DNA from 2 places in the Comamonas sp. MYb396 genome. Region 2 is predicted to be linked to the other one. Evidence: predicted binding sites of a transcription regulator. Region 2 holds the regulator's gene; the other holds the start of a gene.
The links. The regulator LexA, encoded in region 2, represses DNA repair genes until DNA is damaged. The targets are predictions, from matches to a motif close to ACTGTATNNNNATACAGT.
Positions count from the first base shown of each region.

Region 1: a site for LexA is predicted at 4,691-4,708, ahead of recA (recombinase RecA). Genes of this name have one in related genera too.

Region 1 covers NZ_JBBGYU010000003.1:214,519-222,003, reverse strand. The annotation lists gene WH265_RS08815 (SPOR domain-containing protein) at 1-662, shown strand, start outside; gene WH265_RS08810 (sensor histidine kinase) at 675-2,129, opposite strand; gene WH265_RS08805 (response regulator) at 2,198-2,884, opposite strand; gene WH265_RS08800 (SdiA-regulated domain-containing protein) at 3,115-4,056, shown strand; gene WH265_RS08795 (MarR family winged helix-turn-helix transcriptional regulator) at 4,077-4,565, opposite strand; gene recA (recombinase RecA) at 4,756-5,832, shown strand; gene recX (recombination regulator RecX) at 5,920-6,369, shown strand; gene WH265_RS08780 (VF530 family protein) at 6,453-6,704, shown strand; gene WH265_RS08775 (VOC family protein) at 6,813-7,292, shown strand; gene yddG (aromatic amino acid DMT transporter YddG) at 7,338-7,485, opposite strand, start outside.
Region 2 covers NZ_JBBGYU010000004.1:181,899-189,383, forward strand. The annotation lists gene pdxR (MocR-like pyridoxine biosynthesis transcription factor PdxR) at 1-1,343, opposite strand, end outside; gene WH265_RS11105 (carboxymuconolactone decarboxylase family protein) at 1,453-1,890, shown strand; gene WH265_RS11110 (NmrA family transcriptional regulator) at 1,924-2,649, shown strand; gene WH265_RS11115 (FMN-dependent NADH-azoreductase) at 2,708-3,343, shown strand; gene WH265_RS11120 (hypothetical protein) at 3,738-4,328, opposite strand; gene lexA (transcriptional repressor LexA) at 4,473-5,189, opposite strand; gene WH265_RS11130 (asparaginase) at 5,304-6,329, shown strand; gene adk (adenylate kinase) at 6,426-7,082, opposite strand; gene kdsB (3-deoxy-manno-octulosonate cytidylyltransferase) at 7,300-7,485, opposite strand, start outside.

The sequences.
Region 1 (7,485 bases), on a different contig from region 2:
AGGAGCAGGCCCGCACGGCCCCCGCAGAGCCCACCCCGGCGCCGGCACCGGTGGCCGCCCCCGCGCCTGAGCCCGCTGCTGTTGCGGCGGCGGAGCCGGCCGCCGACAGCGCAGACAAAACGGCTGCCGAAGCCGACAAGCTCGCGGCAAAAATAACGGACAAAGCGACTGACAAGCCCGCCGACAAGCTGGCAGACAAAGCGGAGAAGCCGGAGAAAAAGGAATGCCTGGTGGCTGGCAGCTTTGACGCCAAGCAGGTTGATGCGCTGCGCCTGCAACTGGCCAAGCTGCCAGAAGGCAGCTGGCGCCTGGACAGCAGCACCAGCGCGGGCCGCTGGATGGTCTATGTCGGCAAGTTCAGCAGCCAGGAGGCGCTGGACACGCGCCGCGACGAGCTGCGCGCGCTCGACATCAGCACCGACCGCGCCCGTATCGCCAGCCTGGAGCCGGGCATCTCGCTGGGGCGCTTCTCCAGTGAAGAGGCGGCCGAGCGCCATCTGGCGACCATGGGCAAAAAAGGCGTGAGCGGCGCCAAGGTGGTGGTCGAGCGCCCCGAGGCCGTGAGCTACACCGTGCGCTGGCCCAAGATGGATGCGGTCACCAAGAAGCGCGTGCAGAGCTGGCATGTGATGGACGGCAAGGAGCTGCGCAGCTGCTCCTGATGGCTGCGCCGTTCAGCTGGACGGCTGCGGCGCCAGCGTGGTCTGAAAGCACACGCTGAACACCACGCCGCGCTGGGCCTGGCGCGGGTGGGCGTCTTCCAGGCCCACGGTAGCGCCATGCTGGCGCGCGATTTCCTGCACGATGGGCAGGCCCAGGCCCGAGCCATCGACCTCGCTGCCCAGCACGCGGTAGAAGGGCTGAAAAATACGCTCGCGCTCTTCCTCGGGAATGCCGGGGCCGGAGTTTTCCACCTGCAGCACGATCACATGGCCAAAGGGGTCGGCCATCAGGCGCACATTGATGATGCCCGGCGCGCTGGCGCTGGACGGTGTGTAGTTGATCGCGTTGTCCAGCAGGTTGCGCACCAGCTCGCCCAGCAAGGTGGCATTGCCGTTGACCCAGACCTCGCGGTCATCGACCTGCATGCCGTCGTAGCCCATGTCGATGTGCTTGGCCAGGGCCCGGTCAATGCCGTCATGCATGGCATCCAGCACAATCTCGGCCAGGTTGCAGGGCGTGCGCTGCAGCAGCGCGCTGGGCCCCTCGGCGCGCGCCAGCGACAGCAGCTGGTTGACGGTGTGCGTGGCGCGAATGCTCGAGCGCCCGATCTGCTGCAAGGACAGCTTGAGGTCGTCTTCCTTGGCATCGGCGCGCTGGGCCATCTCGGCCTGCATGCGCAGGCCCGCCAGCGGGGTCTTGAGCTGGTGCGCGGCATCGGCGAGAAAGCGCTTCTGCGTGGCCAGCGAATCGTTGAGGCGCTCGAGCAAGCCATTGACCGAGTCGACCAGCGGCACCACTTCAAGCGGCACATCCTTGTGCTGGATCGGCGAGAGGTCTTCGGACTTGCGCGCGCGGATGCGCTCTTCGAGCAGGTGCAGGGGCTTGATGCCGCGCGCCAGCGCCAGCCAGACCAGCAGCACCGCCAGCGGCAGGATGACAAACTGCGGCAGCATGACGCCCTTAATGATTTCAGTGGCCAGCACGCTGCGCTTCTCGCGTGTCTCTGCAACCTGGATCAGCGCCAGGTTGGGCTCGGGCAGCGACAGCTGCACCCAGATCCAGGCGATGCGCACATCGACGCCGCGCAGCTCGCCATCGCGCAGCTGGACCATGCCGATGCTGCGCTCCAGGTCCTTGGCGGGCATGGGCAGCGCCGATTCGCCCGCGAGGAACATGCCCGACGGCGTGGTCACCTGGTAGTACACCTTGTCGGCATCGTCGGCGCGCAGGATCTCGCTGGCCGGCAGCGGCAGGTTGAAATAGGTTTTGCCGCCCTGCACCCCCACCAGCTGCGCCAGCGCATGGGCGTTGTATTCGAGCGCGCGGTCAAAGGGCTTGTTGGCCAGGTCCTGGGCCACCAGCCAGGTCAATGCCAGCGATACGGGCCACAAAAGCAGCAGCGGCGTGAGCATCCAGTCAAGGATCTCTCCGAACAAAGATCGCTGCTCACTGCGAAACAGGGCCAAGGCTGTCCTTGCGTGAATGGGGCCGGGGGCGGCCATCGCCCCGCTGTGGCCGGAGGGTGGGGGTTTGTTCAGTGCGGGGCCGGTGGCTGGATCTTCTCCAGGCAATAACCCAGGCCACGCACGGTGGCAATGCGGATGGGGCCCTTTTCTATCTTCTTGCGCAGGCGGTGGATATAGACCTCGATCGCATTGGTGCTGACCTCCTCGCCCCATTCGCACAGGCGCTCGACCAGCTGGTCCTTGCTGACCAGCCGCCCCGAGCGCTGCAGCAGCACCTCCAGCAGGCCCAGCTCGCGGGCCGACAGCTCCAGCATGCGGCCGTCGAACGTGGCCACGCGCCCGGCCTGGTCATAGGCGAGCGGCCCATGCTGGATCAGGCTGGTGCTCATGCCCACGCCCCGGCGCGTGAGTGCCCGCACACGGGCTTCGAGCTCGGACAGCGCAAAGGGCTTGGCCATGTAGTCATCGGCGCCCAGATCAAGGCCTTGGACCCGGTCATCGACGCTCTCGGCGGCGGTGAGGATCAGCACCGGAATCGCCGAGCCCCGGGCGCGCAGCTTTTTGAGCACTTCGAGCCCATGCATGCGCGGCAGGCCCAGGTCCAGAATCAGCAGGTCAAACGCGTTGTTGGCCATCAGGGCGGCATCGGCCTCGGTGCCATTGGAGACATGGTCGACCACGGCGCCGGAGTTGCGGAGACTGCGCAGCAGGCCATCGGCCAGCACCTGGTCGTCCTCGGCAATCAGTATTCGCATGCGGTCTCCTATCGGTGTTGTAGTCGTGATGTGGATGGTGTCAATGATTCTAGGCGAGTCCATGGCCTTGCTGGCCACCTATGAGCCCCTGCTTTTTTGTTGCACAGACGTAAAACCGACCCCGGCGTCATCAAACCGAGGCTGCTCTCACGTAGGATAGCGCCTCGTCTTGACCAGAACATGCGGGCATCCGGCCTGTGGCTGGTGGGGTGAGACTGCAGCAGGTGGTGATGAGACCAGGGCCCAAGGTACAGGTGAGGTGGCAGGCGTCGCAGCGACAGCGCCGCCTGGTGTTGGTCACGGCCTTGCTGGTGTTGACTGCCTTGTACCTGCAGTGGCACCACGTCATTGCGATGCCGGGGCATACCGATGCGCTGCAGTCGGCACCGCGCTCGGCACCGCCTGCCAACCTGCCGCACTACCAGGTCAGCATCGATGCCAAGGTGGTGAGCGGCATTGCCGACAACCTCTCGGGCCTGGCCTTCAACCCCGAGACCCAGACCTTGTTTGCGGTGACCAACCGCCCGCCCCAGATTGCCGAGCTGAGCACCGATGGCCGCTTGCTGCGGCTGGCGCCGCTGCTGGGCGCCCGCGACACCGAAGGCATCGCCCATATCCAGGGCGACTGGTTTGCAATTGCCGACGAGCGTACCAACCGCATCCACTGGGTGCAGTTTGGCAAGGGCGTGACCGAGGTGTCGCTGGAGCACAGCCCCTATGTGCAGCTCAATGACATTGCCATCAAGAATTTTGCGCTCGAAGGCCTGGGCTGGGATGCCAAGCGCCAGCAGCTGCTGGCCGTGACCGAGAAATGGCCGATGCAGGTGCTGGTGATGGATGCGCCGCTGTCCAAGCTCAAGCCGGGACTGGTCGATATGAAGGTCTCGACCTGGGAGGTGCCGGCGGTGGACGACATGCCCAGCACCGACCTGGCCGCCATCGAGGTCGATCCGCGCAGCGGCAACCTGCTGCTGCTGGGGGAGGAATCGTCGGTGCTGTACGAGTACAGCCGCGCCGGCGACCTGCTCAGCGTGATGCCGCTGTGGGCCGATATGGCAGGGCTGGCCGAGCGGGTGCCGCAGCCCGAAGGCCTGGCCATGGACAACAGCGGCAATATCTACATCGTCTCCGAGCCCAACCTGTTCTACAAATTCGCGCGCAAGCGCCGCTGAACGCGGCCAGGCGCAGCCGCTCAGCTGTCGGCCCCATACACCTCCAGCCCCAGCTGGATCACGGTGGCGACCTGCTCGCCGACCTCGGCGCGGAACTCCGCCTCGGCCTGGCTGACGGCACGCTCAAACGCCTGCAGCCACAGCAGGCCGGTCTCGGTAAAGCGCACCGTGCGGGCGCGGGCATCGCGCGGGTCGCGCTCGCGGGTCACCAGGTTCCAGGCTTCGCACTGGTCCACCAGTTGGGCCATCGCCTGCTTGCTCATGCCGGCGCGCGCTGCCAGGTCCACCAGGCGGTCGCCGGCCAGCGACAGGTGGCGGGTGATGTGGATGTGGGCGGCGCTCACCTGGTCGCGCTCGGCCAGGTGCGACAGCGCCAGCGGCACGGCCTCGTCCTGGGCCATCAGCTGCAGCACCCGGGCATCAAAACGGCGCATCGCATGGCCCAGCAGGCGGCCCATATGGGTCAGGCGCCAGCTGTCGTCGGGCAAATGGGGCAGAAGAATGGGCATGGTGAGCGCGCCTGCAATGGCTGAAAAAGGCTGAAGTCGCTATTGTGCATATAGTCAACTAAACTGACTAAAAAAGTACTTCTATAAAATATATCCATCCCATAAACTACTGTTCAAGCATCCAGGCTGTATATGCAAACAGCTGGATCTCCAGATCGAAGACATGACCATCAAACGCAAGGAGAAATCCATGAACGCCACCGCCACCAAACCCGAAGCCAACAGCGAAAAAGCCAAGGCGCTGGCCGCCGCACTGGCCCAGATCGAAAAGCAGTTCGGCAAGGGCACCATCATGAAGCTCGGCGAAGGCGAAGCGGTGTCGGACATCCAGGTGGTGTCCACCGGTTCGCTGGGCCTGGACATTGCGCTGGGCGTTGGCGGCCTGCCGCGCGGCCGGGTCATCGAGATCTACGGCCCGGAGTCCTCGGGCAAGACCACCTTGACCCTGCAGGTGATTGCCGAGATGCAAAAGCTGGGCGGCACCTGCGCCTTTATCGATGCCGAACACGCGCTGGACACCAGCTACGCCCAAAAGCTGGGCGTGAACCTGGGCGATATCCTGATCAGCCAGCCCGACACCGGTGAGCAGGCGCTCGAGATCGTGGACAGCCTGGTGCGCTCCGGCGCGGTGGACCTGATCGTCGTCGACTCGGTCGCGGCCCTGACCCCCAAGGCCGAAATCGAAGGCGAAATGGGTGACCAGCTGCCCGGCCTGCAAGCCCGCCTGATGAGCCAGGCGCTGCGCAAGCTCACCGCCACGATCAAGAAGACCAACTGCATGGTCATCTTCATCAACCAGATCCGCATGAAGATCGGCGTGATGTTCGGCAGCCCCGAAACCACGACCGGCGGTAATGCGCTGAAGTTCTACGCCTCGGTGCGTCTCGATATCCGCCGCACCGGCACCATCAAGCGCGGCGATGAGGCCATCGGCAACGAAACCAAGGTCAAGGTGGTCAAGAACAAGGTATCGCCTCCGTTCAAGACGGCCGAGTTCGACATTCTGTTTGGCGAAGGCATCTCGCGCGAAGGCGAAATCCTGGACATGGGTGTCAATGCCCGCATCATCGAGAAAAGCGGTGCCTGGTACGCCTACAACGGCGAGAAGATTGGCCAAGGCCGTGACAACTCGCGTGAGTTCCTGCGCGAAAACCCCGACCTCGCCATCGAGATCGAGAACAAGGTGCGCGAGAGCCTGAACATCAGCCTGCGCCCCGCCGAAGACGGCGTGGTGGACGGCCCGGTAGCGACCGGCACCGAAGGCTGATCGCTGCTGAAGCCTGAGCGCTGAGATAGCTGCTTGTGCACAGATGCTGTGCGCAAGCAGCTATTTGTTTTATAGCAATGAGAACGCATGTCTTTTAGCAAACTCTCCCTCAAAGGACGTGCGCTGCGCTACCTGGCGCAGCGCGAGCATTCGCGCGCTGAGCTGCAGGGCAAGCTCGCGCCCCATGTGGAAGAGGGCGAGGACCTGGCGGCCATCCTCGACGAGCTGGAAGCCAAGGGCTTTCTGAGCGCCGCGCGCTTTGTCGACAGCGTCATCCACACCAAGGCTGCCCGTTACGGTGCCAACCGCGTGCTGCAGGAACTGCGCCACAAGGGCGTGGATGCCGAGCTGATCGCAGATGCCCGCGAGCGCCTGCGCAGCACCGAGCTGCAGCGCGCCCGCGAGGTCTGGCAACGCCGTTTTGGCGCGCCGCCCGAGAGCCCGCAGGAGCGGGCCAAGCAGATGCGCTTTCTGGCCAGCCGGGGTTTTGGCGGGGATGTGGTGCGCCAGGTGCTGCGCGGTGGGGATGGCGATTAGCCGCTGAACAGTGCCCAGCTGGGCTGTGCCATGCGCGGCCCGCAAAGCCCCAGCCCCGCAGCCAGTGCCCCTGCTGGGCGACAATGGCGGCCATGAGCACCGCCGAACAGCCCAACAACCCCCTCCATGGCCTGACCCTGGAGCACATCCTGAACGAGCTGGTCGCGTACTTTGGCTGGGAAGAGCTGGGTGAGCGCATCCCCGTGCGTTGTTTTTGCCTGGACCCGAGCATCAACTCTAGCCTGCGCTTTTTGCGCAAAACGCCCTGGGCGCGCGAGAAGGTCGAGGGCCTGTACCTGTTCATGCTGCGCGAGAAAAGGCGCAGCGGCGCCTGAGACCTCGTTGCCCGCAGTGCGGCGGCGCCCTTGCTGTGCAGCGCTGTCCTACTTGCAGGCGGGCCATGAGCCGCTAGGCTAGTCGTCTGTGCAAACAGGAGACCGACGATGACCGCAAAAAATACCGTATGCCTCTGGTACCAGGGCGATGCGCTCGATGCCGCGCAGTTCTATGCCCAGACTTTTCCGGACAGCGCCGTGGGCGCGGTACACCGCGCGCCGGGTGACTACCCCGATGGCCGGCAGGGCGATGTGCTGGTGGTGGAGTTCAACGTGGCGGGCATTGCCTGCATCGGGCTGAACGGCGGGCCGCATTTTCAGCACAATGAATCCTTTTCCTTCCAGATCGCCACGGACGACCAGGCCGAGACCGACCGCCTGTGGAATGCCATCGTCGGCCATGACGGGCAGGAAAGCGCCTGTGGCTGGTGCAAGGACCGTTGGGGCATCTCCTGGCAAATCACGCCCCGCATGCTGACTGCGGCCATGTCCGACCCCGACCGCGCCGCAGCCAAGCGGGTGTTCGAGGCGATGATGGGCATGACCAAGATCGATATTGCCGCGCTGGAAGCGGCACGCAAAGGCTGAGCATTCAGCGCGGGCGCTGTCCAGCGTGGCGCTTCCCGCGCGGCGCTATTTGCTGCGGGTACACCACCAGCAGATCAGCGAGCCGGCCGTCACCAGCATCACCCCCTGCCAAAAGCTCCAGGACGGTTGCACCTGCAGCCAGACGGTGCCGACCAAGGCAGACAGCACGGGGGTGAAGTAGGAACCCACGGCC
Region 2 (7,485 bases):
TCGATATACCAGCGCGACAGCGGATGCGTGGCCAGGCCTAAGACGCGGGCGCGCTGGGCCACCAGGCTGTCGTTGTCGCCGTCCTGGATTTGGCCGAGCAAGTGCAGACCGCCGGGCTGCAGGTCAATGCGCAGGCGATCGCCCAGCACTTGCTGAAAACTGCGCTGTGCGACTGCGCGGCGCTCGGCATACAAGAGCCGCATCTTCTTGAGGTGGCGGGCAAAGTGGCCCTGGGCCATGAAGTCGGCCACGCTGGCCTGCAGCAGGTAGGGGCAACCGGCATTGAGGTTGGAGCTGACGGCCTGAAAGCGCGGCACGACCTCGAGCGGAACCACCGCGTAGGCCAGGCGCAGACCGGGAAACATCACCTTGCTGAAGGTGCCGGCGTAGATCACGCGGTCCTGCCGGTCCAGGCTTTTGAGGGCGGGCAGGGGCCGGCCCTGGTAGCGGAACTCGCTGTCATAGTCGTCTTCGATGATCCAGCTGCCGGCTTCGTGCGCCCATTCGAGCAGCGCCATGCGCCGCTCCAGCGACAAGGTCACGCCCAGCGGGCTTTGGTGCGAAGGCGTCACCATCGCAAACCGCGCATAGGGGCTCAGCTGCCGGCCCGCATCCACCTGCAGGCCCTGGGCGTCGACGGGCACCGGCACGATCTGCACGGCGGCATTTTGCAAAAACGGCCGCGCCAGGATATAGCCCGGGTCCTCGAACCAGAAGGCATCGCCAGGGCTGGCCAGGCTGCGCAGGCTCAGCTCCAGGGTGTTGCGCAGGCCGGTGGTGACAAACACCTGCTCGGGCACGCAGGTCACGCCGCGCGACACCGCCAGGTAGGCCGCTATGCGCTGGCGCAACTCCTCATCGCCTTGCGGGTTGGGGTAGGCGAGGCGGAAGGGCTCGCTGCTGCGCAGGCGGTGGGTGACCAGCCGGTTCCAGACCTTGCGCGGAAAGGCATCGATCGCTGGCAGGCCCAGCTGCAAGGGGCGCGGCTGCAGGCCGTCGTGGTCTACGATATCGGCGGCTGGTGGCTGGGCCATGGCTTGCGGCGCCGGGGCCGTGGCAGCCGGGGGCAGGCTCGGCGAGATGACGGTGCCCGCCGCCCCGCGTACCTGGAAATAGCCTTCATCGGCCAGGATGCGGTAGGCCAGATCGACGGTGCCGCGCGCCAGGTTCAGCTCGGTGGCCAGCGCCCGTGCCGCAGGCACCCGGTCGCCGGCGCGCAGATGGCCTTGCGCAATGGCGGTCTTGAAGCGCTGGCAGATCTGCAGGTACATGGGCAGCTGCAGGCTGCGGTCGATCTGCAGCTGCAGCGCTGGCACAGGGCGGGAATTGGAAGGGTCAGACATCATGGCCTAGTCATTTTTGCATTTCTTGGCTCTTTTGGCTTGGCCAAGACCATCGCATACTGGCTACCAGCAACGGAATTCACCGACGCAACCCTGGATGGAGATAGCTATGCAAACCCGACTCGACTTCTACACCGCTGACCCCGCCATCATGAAGGCCCTGATGGGCGTGGAAAACCAGATTGCCAAGGGCAGCCTGGATATTCTGCTCAAGGAACTGGTGCGCCTGCGCGCCTCGCAGATCAATGGCTGCGCCTTCTGCCTGGACATGCATGTGACCGATGCGGTCAAGGCCGGCGAATCCAGCCGCCGCCTGGCGACCGTGGCCGCCTGGCGCGAGACGCCTTTCTTCAGCGACCGTGAGCGTGCTGCGCTGGAATGGACCGAGGCGCTGACGCTTGTCTCGCACGACCATGTGCCCGATGCTGTCTGGGAAGCCGTGCGCCCCCACTTCACGGATGCCGAACTGATGGAGCTGACCGCCGTGATCACCTCGATCAACAGCTGGAACCGCTTTGCAATCGCCTTCCGCAAGATGCCCGTTTAAGAAGCTAGCTCTTGGCGTGGCGCAAGGCGGGCTATGAAAATCCTGGTTCTGGGCGGCTGCAGGCCGCTGGGCGCGAAGGTGGTCAGCAATCTGCGGCAGCTGGGCTACCCGGTGGTCGCGGATGCAGACACCAATATGCCAGCAGCGCTGCATGGTGTTGAAGTGCTGATGGATGTGCGGGAGCCGCCTGTGCTGGATACGACCGACGCGCTGGAGGGTTGGGCGTGCGCATGCCGCCAGCTGAATGCCGCCATTGCGGCTGCCGCTGTGGCGCACCATATTGCGCTGTCGGCCTTGGGGGTCCAGCGCTTGCAAGGCAGCCGCTACTACCAGGCCCTGGCGTTGAGAGAGCAGCTGACCCAGGCGGGCAGCACGCCCTACACCGTGCTGCGTGCCGCACCCCTGTACGAAAGCCTGGCGCAGCTGGCACAGGGCGGCGCAGCCGACACGGCGCTGACCATGCCCCTAGCGCGTATGCAGGCGATGGCCGCAGAGGACCTGGCGATGCTGGTGGCCGATGCCGCGCTGGCGCAGCCGTTGGATGGCTGCATGGAGGTGGCCGGGCCCCAGAAGATGGCGATGGCCGACTGGATGCAGCATTACCTGCGCTTGCGCGGCGACCCGCGGGAAGTGCTGGGCGATGCCCACGCTCTGTATCGGGGGGCGTTGCTGGACGGTGACAGCTTGCTGCCCACGGGACCCGCTCGCCTGGGACGGACCACGCTGGCGGCCTGGGTCTGCAAATGCAGGGCGGCTTGATGCCCCAGGCATTGGCTGGACACCGGGGTGTGATTATTTTCAAACGATTGGACGACTGATGACCCGTACCTTGCTCTTGAACTGTGGCCCCCATGGCCAGGCCAGCCATGGCTACCAACTGGCGGCCGATATGCTGGGCGAGCTGGGCCTAGCGCAGCATCCGCTGCTGGAACGTGATCTGGTGGCCACACCGATACCGCCGATCAGCCGCGACTACGCGTTGGCGATCACCGCCAATGCAAGCGCAGATGCACCCGCGCTGGCCTGGTCGGAAACGCTGATCAAGGAGCTGGAAGACAGCGATCTGCTGATGATTCTGACCCCCATGCACAACTTTGCGGTGCCGGCCACGCTCAAGCTCTGGCTGGACCATGTGATCCGTATCCACCGCAGCTTTGCATCCACGCCCGAAGGCAAGATTGGTTTGATGAAGGACCGTCCTAGCTTGGTATTGGTGAGTTCCGGCGGCTTCCATACGGGGCCCCGGGCCAAGCAGGAAGACTTTTTGACGCCCTATCTGCGCTATGCGCTGGCCTCCATTGGCATCCGCAATGTGCATTTTGTGTTGCTGCAAGGCCTGGTGTTTGGGCCTGACGCGGTGGCTGCTGCGCTGGATGGCGCAAGAGATGCGTTGCGCGAGCAACTGGCCCCATTCAAGCAGCAGGCGCTGGAGGCTTTGGCTGCTGCGCGCTGACAGGACAAGAGGCTGGCGCAAGTGGGCAGCAGACAGCGATGGCTGGCAGCGCGGGCTGCCGAGCACGCGGGCCTTGTGTCACCATGGCCTGGTCTGAGCGGCAGGAAGGGATGCTGCTGGCTGGGCAGCTCTGAGCCGCTGTTGCAACCGCCCTGCATATTGCCCGGAATTTCTCAGCGCCGTTCTGGAATCCCTCCGGTAGGCCGTTGTCTAGCCGGCCGCACCTAGCCGGCCGCACCTGGCCGGCCGCACCAACTGGCACATCGGGCCGCCTGCGGCATGGTGGCGCGTCAGGAATGCCGAGCCCCATGCCCAAACCCTTGGCCCGCCTGGCTCTGTTTGCAGCGTTCAACGCATGCTGGCGGCCAGACTTGATGCCCGCCTGGGCACCGGCTTAGACCGCGTGCAGATGTTCCAGCCGTTCCAGGCGTTCGAGCTCGGCACAGATATCGGCCATGCTGCCCGACATGGCCCAGCGCATACCCTTTTGGCGGTGCAGGCTGGCCGGTTGGGCCCAGTACATCTTGATGGGGGCATCGTTGGCGGCCTGGGCGCTGCAGCGCTGCACTGACAGGAAGGGGCGGGTGTGGGACTGTGCGCCTACCGAGAGGCGGCGGCGCGCAGCGGGTTTGCGCGGCAGGCGGATGCGGTCAATGGGGCGCTGTGCGGGGGCCTCATCGGCAGGGGAGTCTGCGTGGGGCTTTTCCATGCCGGACGTGTCCACGCGGGACGTATCCACGCCGGACATGTTCAGGCCCTGGCCATCGAGCAAGCTCAGCTGCTGGGCGGCGCCACGCTGTACAGCGGCAGAGGACGCGGTGGCAAAGCAGTGCACCTGGGCGGCGAGCTGGCCGTCATTGGCGGCGCCATGGCCGGGTCGGCGGCGGTTGCTGCGCACAATGGCACGCTGGATGGACTGGAACCAGGGCAGGCCAGCGACGAGGGAAAAGGGCGCAAGCGCGCACAATGCATCTGCTACAAGCATAGGAGACTCCTTGGTATACGGGTAACAGCAGGATTGCGCAGGGCGAGCGCATCCCCCAGGGCTGTGGGCCAAGAGCCCACAACGCCCGCTACCTGGGGTTGCGCAGAAAAGGGAGGGCCGAAGTGGCCGGAAGGGCCGCTAGGCCTAGTTCAGCATCGTGTTGCGGATCAGGCCCACGGCAATGCCTTCGATCTCAAAGGGCTCGCCGGGCTGCACGATGATGGGCAGGTAATCCGGGTTTTCGGCCAGCAACTCAATGCCGTCCTTGGTGCGCTGCAGGCGCTTGACGGTGACGTCATCGCCCAGGCGCGCCACAATGATCTGGCCGTTGCGGGCCTCGCGCGTGGCTTTGACGGCCAGCAGATCGCCATCGATGATGCCGACATCGCGCATCGACATACCGCGCACCTTGAGCAGGTAATCGGGCTGCTGCTGGAACAGGCCGCCCTCCACGGTATAGGTTTGGTCGACATGCTCTTGCGCCAGGATGGGCGAGCCGGCCGAGACGCGGCCGATCAGCGGCAGGGCCAGCTGGGCGAGCTCTTGCACCACGCGGCCGAGGCCGGCGGTGGCATTGGACACGCCTGCCAGCGGTGAGGAGAAGCGCGTGCCGCGAGCGGCATTGATGGAGCGCACGGTATCGCTTTGCAGGCGAATCCCCCGGGAGGTGCCGCTGACCAGCTCGATCACGCCCTTGCGGGCCAGCGCCTTGAGGTGGTCTTCTGCCGAATTGGCCGATTTGAAGCCCAGCTTGCTGGCAATCTCGGCGCGCGTTGGCGGGGCGCCGGTGCGCGAAATGGCGGTCTGGATCAGGTCCAGAATTTCTTGTTGGCGCGCGGTCAGTTTGGGATGGTCTCGCATAAGATCTCCGTGTGATCTGCGGTGCCGGGCAGAAGCAAAGCCACTGTGCATCCCAACACCTGTATATCAATCCAGTACCTGTATTTTTAACCAGTTTTTTGCAGGAGGCAAGCCTTGCAGCCAAAAATTTTGATCATCGGCACCGGCGGCACCATTGCCGGCATGGCCGATGATGCCGAGAAACCCGGCCAATACCGCGCAGCCCAGCTGTCCATTGCGGCCTTGCTGGCGGGTGTGAGCGGCATCGAGACAGCTGCGGCAGGCCCGCTGGATGCGGTGCAGATAGCGCAAATTGATAGCAAGGACATGAACGACGAGGTCTGGCATGCACTGCTCAAGCGCTGCGATGCGGCCATGCGCGATGAGACCGTGCGCGCTGTTGTTATCACCCACGGAACCGATACGCTCGAAGAGACGGCCTGGTTCCTGCACTGCGTTTTAGGACGCCTGGCCAAGCCCGTGGTGCTGACCTGCGCCATGCGCCCGGCCAATGCGCTGATGCCCGATGGCCCGCAAAACCTCAAGGATGCCGTGGCCGCCGCAGCGGCGCTGGATGCGGATGGCCAACCTCTGCTGCGGGAGGTGGTGGCCGTGACGGGCGGCGGCGAGCTGCACAGCGCGCGCTGGCTGCAAAAGCTGCACCCGCACCGCTTGCTGGCCTTTTCATCGGGCGAGCAGGGCCCCTTGGGCTGGGTGGATGGCATGACCGTGCGCCTGCGCCAGGGCTATGCGCCGCAAGCTGAAGATGTGGCGGGCGACTACACCGGCAGCGCCTGGCTGGCCGCCTTGCCTGCCCCCGCCAGCGCGCCCTGGCCCTGGGTGGAGATCGTTACCAGCCATGCCGGTATGCGCCCCGGGCTGGTGGACGCCCTGCAGGCCCAGGGCATCGACGGCCTGGTGGTGGCGACCACCGGTAATGGCACCGTGCATCAGGTGCTGCTGGAGGCCATGGTGCGTGCACGCCAGCAAGGTTTGCCGGTATGGCGCAGCAGCCGCTGCAGCGATGGCGTGATCAGCGATGCGGTGTTGCCCGGGGTGGCCGATCTGCAAAAAGACTTGGCGGTGGCCTTGACGCCCTACAAATGCCGGGTGAGTTTGCAGCTGGCGCTGGTGCAGGCACAGACCCAAGCCAAGGGTTAGCGCAGGTACCGAAGGCCTGCTTGCTGATGACGGGGACAGGCATAAAAAAGCCACTGTCGCAAGACAGTGGCGGTGCGGATAAGTCCGAGCGACTTATCAGGCCTGCAGCGCGGCAATGGCGCGTTGCGTGATCTCTTCGACCGAGCCCATGCCGCTGATGGCGCGGTACTTGGGAGCGGCGGCTGGGTCTTGTGCGGCCCAGCTGCTGTAGTAGTCCACCAGGGGGCGGGTCTGGTTGCTGTACACATCCAGGCGCTTCTTGACGGTTTCTTCCTTGTCGTCTTCGCGCTGCACCAGGGCTTCGCCCGTCACATCGTCCAGGCCTTCGGTCTTGGGCGGGTTGAACTTGACGTGGTAGGTACGGCCGGAAGCGGGGTGGCTGCGGCGGCCGCTCATGCGCTCGATGATGGCTTCAAACGGCACATCGATTTCCAGCACATAGTCGAGCTTGACGCCAGCGGCCTTCATCGCGTCGGCCTGGGGAATGGTGCGGGGGAAGCCGTCAAACAGGAAGCCATTGGCGCAGTCGGCCTGGGCGATACGTTCCTTGACCAGATTGATGATCAGATCGTCACTGACCAGCTGGCCGGCGTCCATCACGGCCTTGGCCTGCAGGCCCAGCGGCGTGCCAGCCTTCACGGCGGCGCGCAGCATGTCGCCGGTGGAAATCTGCGGAATACCGTATTTTTGGCAGATGAAGGCAGCTTGCGTACCTTTGCCGGCGCCGGGTGCTCCCAAAAGAATTAATTTCATGACGGTCCTTGGAGAATAAAAAACTTGCACGGCAAAAGCGGGCACTAAAGCCCGCTTTTACACAAAAAAACTGGGCTTGAGCATATCACGCATCAGGGGATTGTCAGCGAACTGGCGCCAATACCGTGTCTCGGCTGCGCAAGACAGGCATGCTGCGCCTTTTAGCTTACGGTGTGCTTGCATCGGTGGCCGTTGCGGTGCAGGGCAGGCACGCGGGTTACATCACCGCGCCCAGCAGCTGGCGCACGCGCACCAGGTCTTCGGGCGTATCAACGCCCGAGCCGGGGATCTGCCGCGTCACATGCACGGCGATGCGGTGGCCATGCCAGATCGCGCGCAGCTGCTCGAGCATCTCGATCTGCTCGGTCGGGGCCTGGCTGAGCGTGGGGAAGGTATGCAAAAA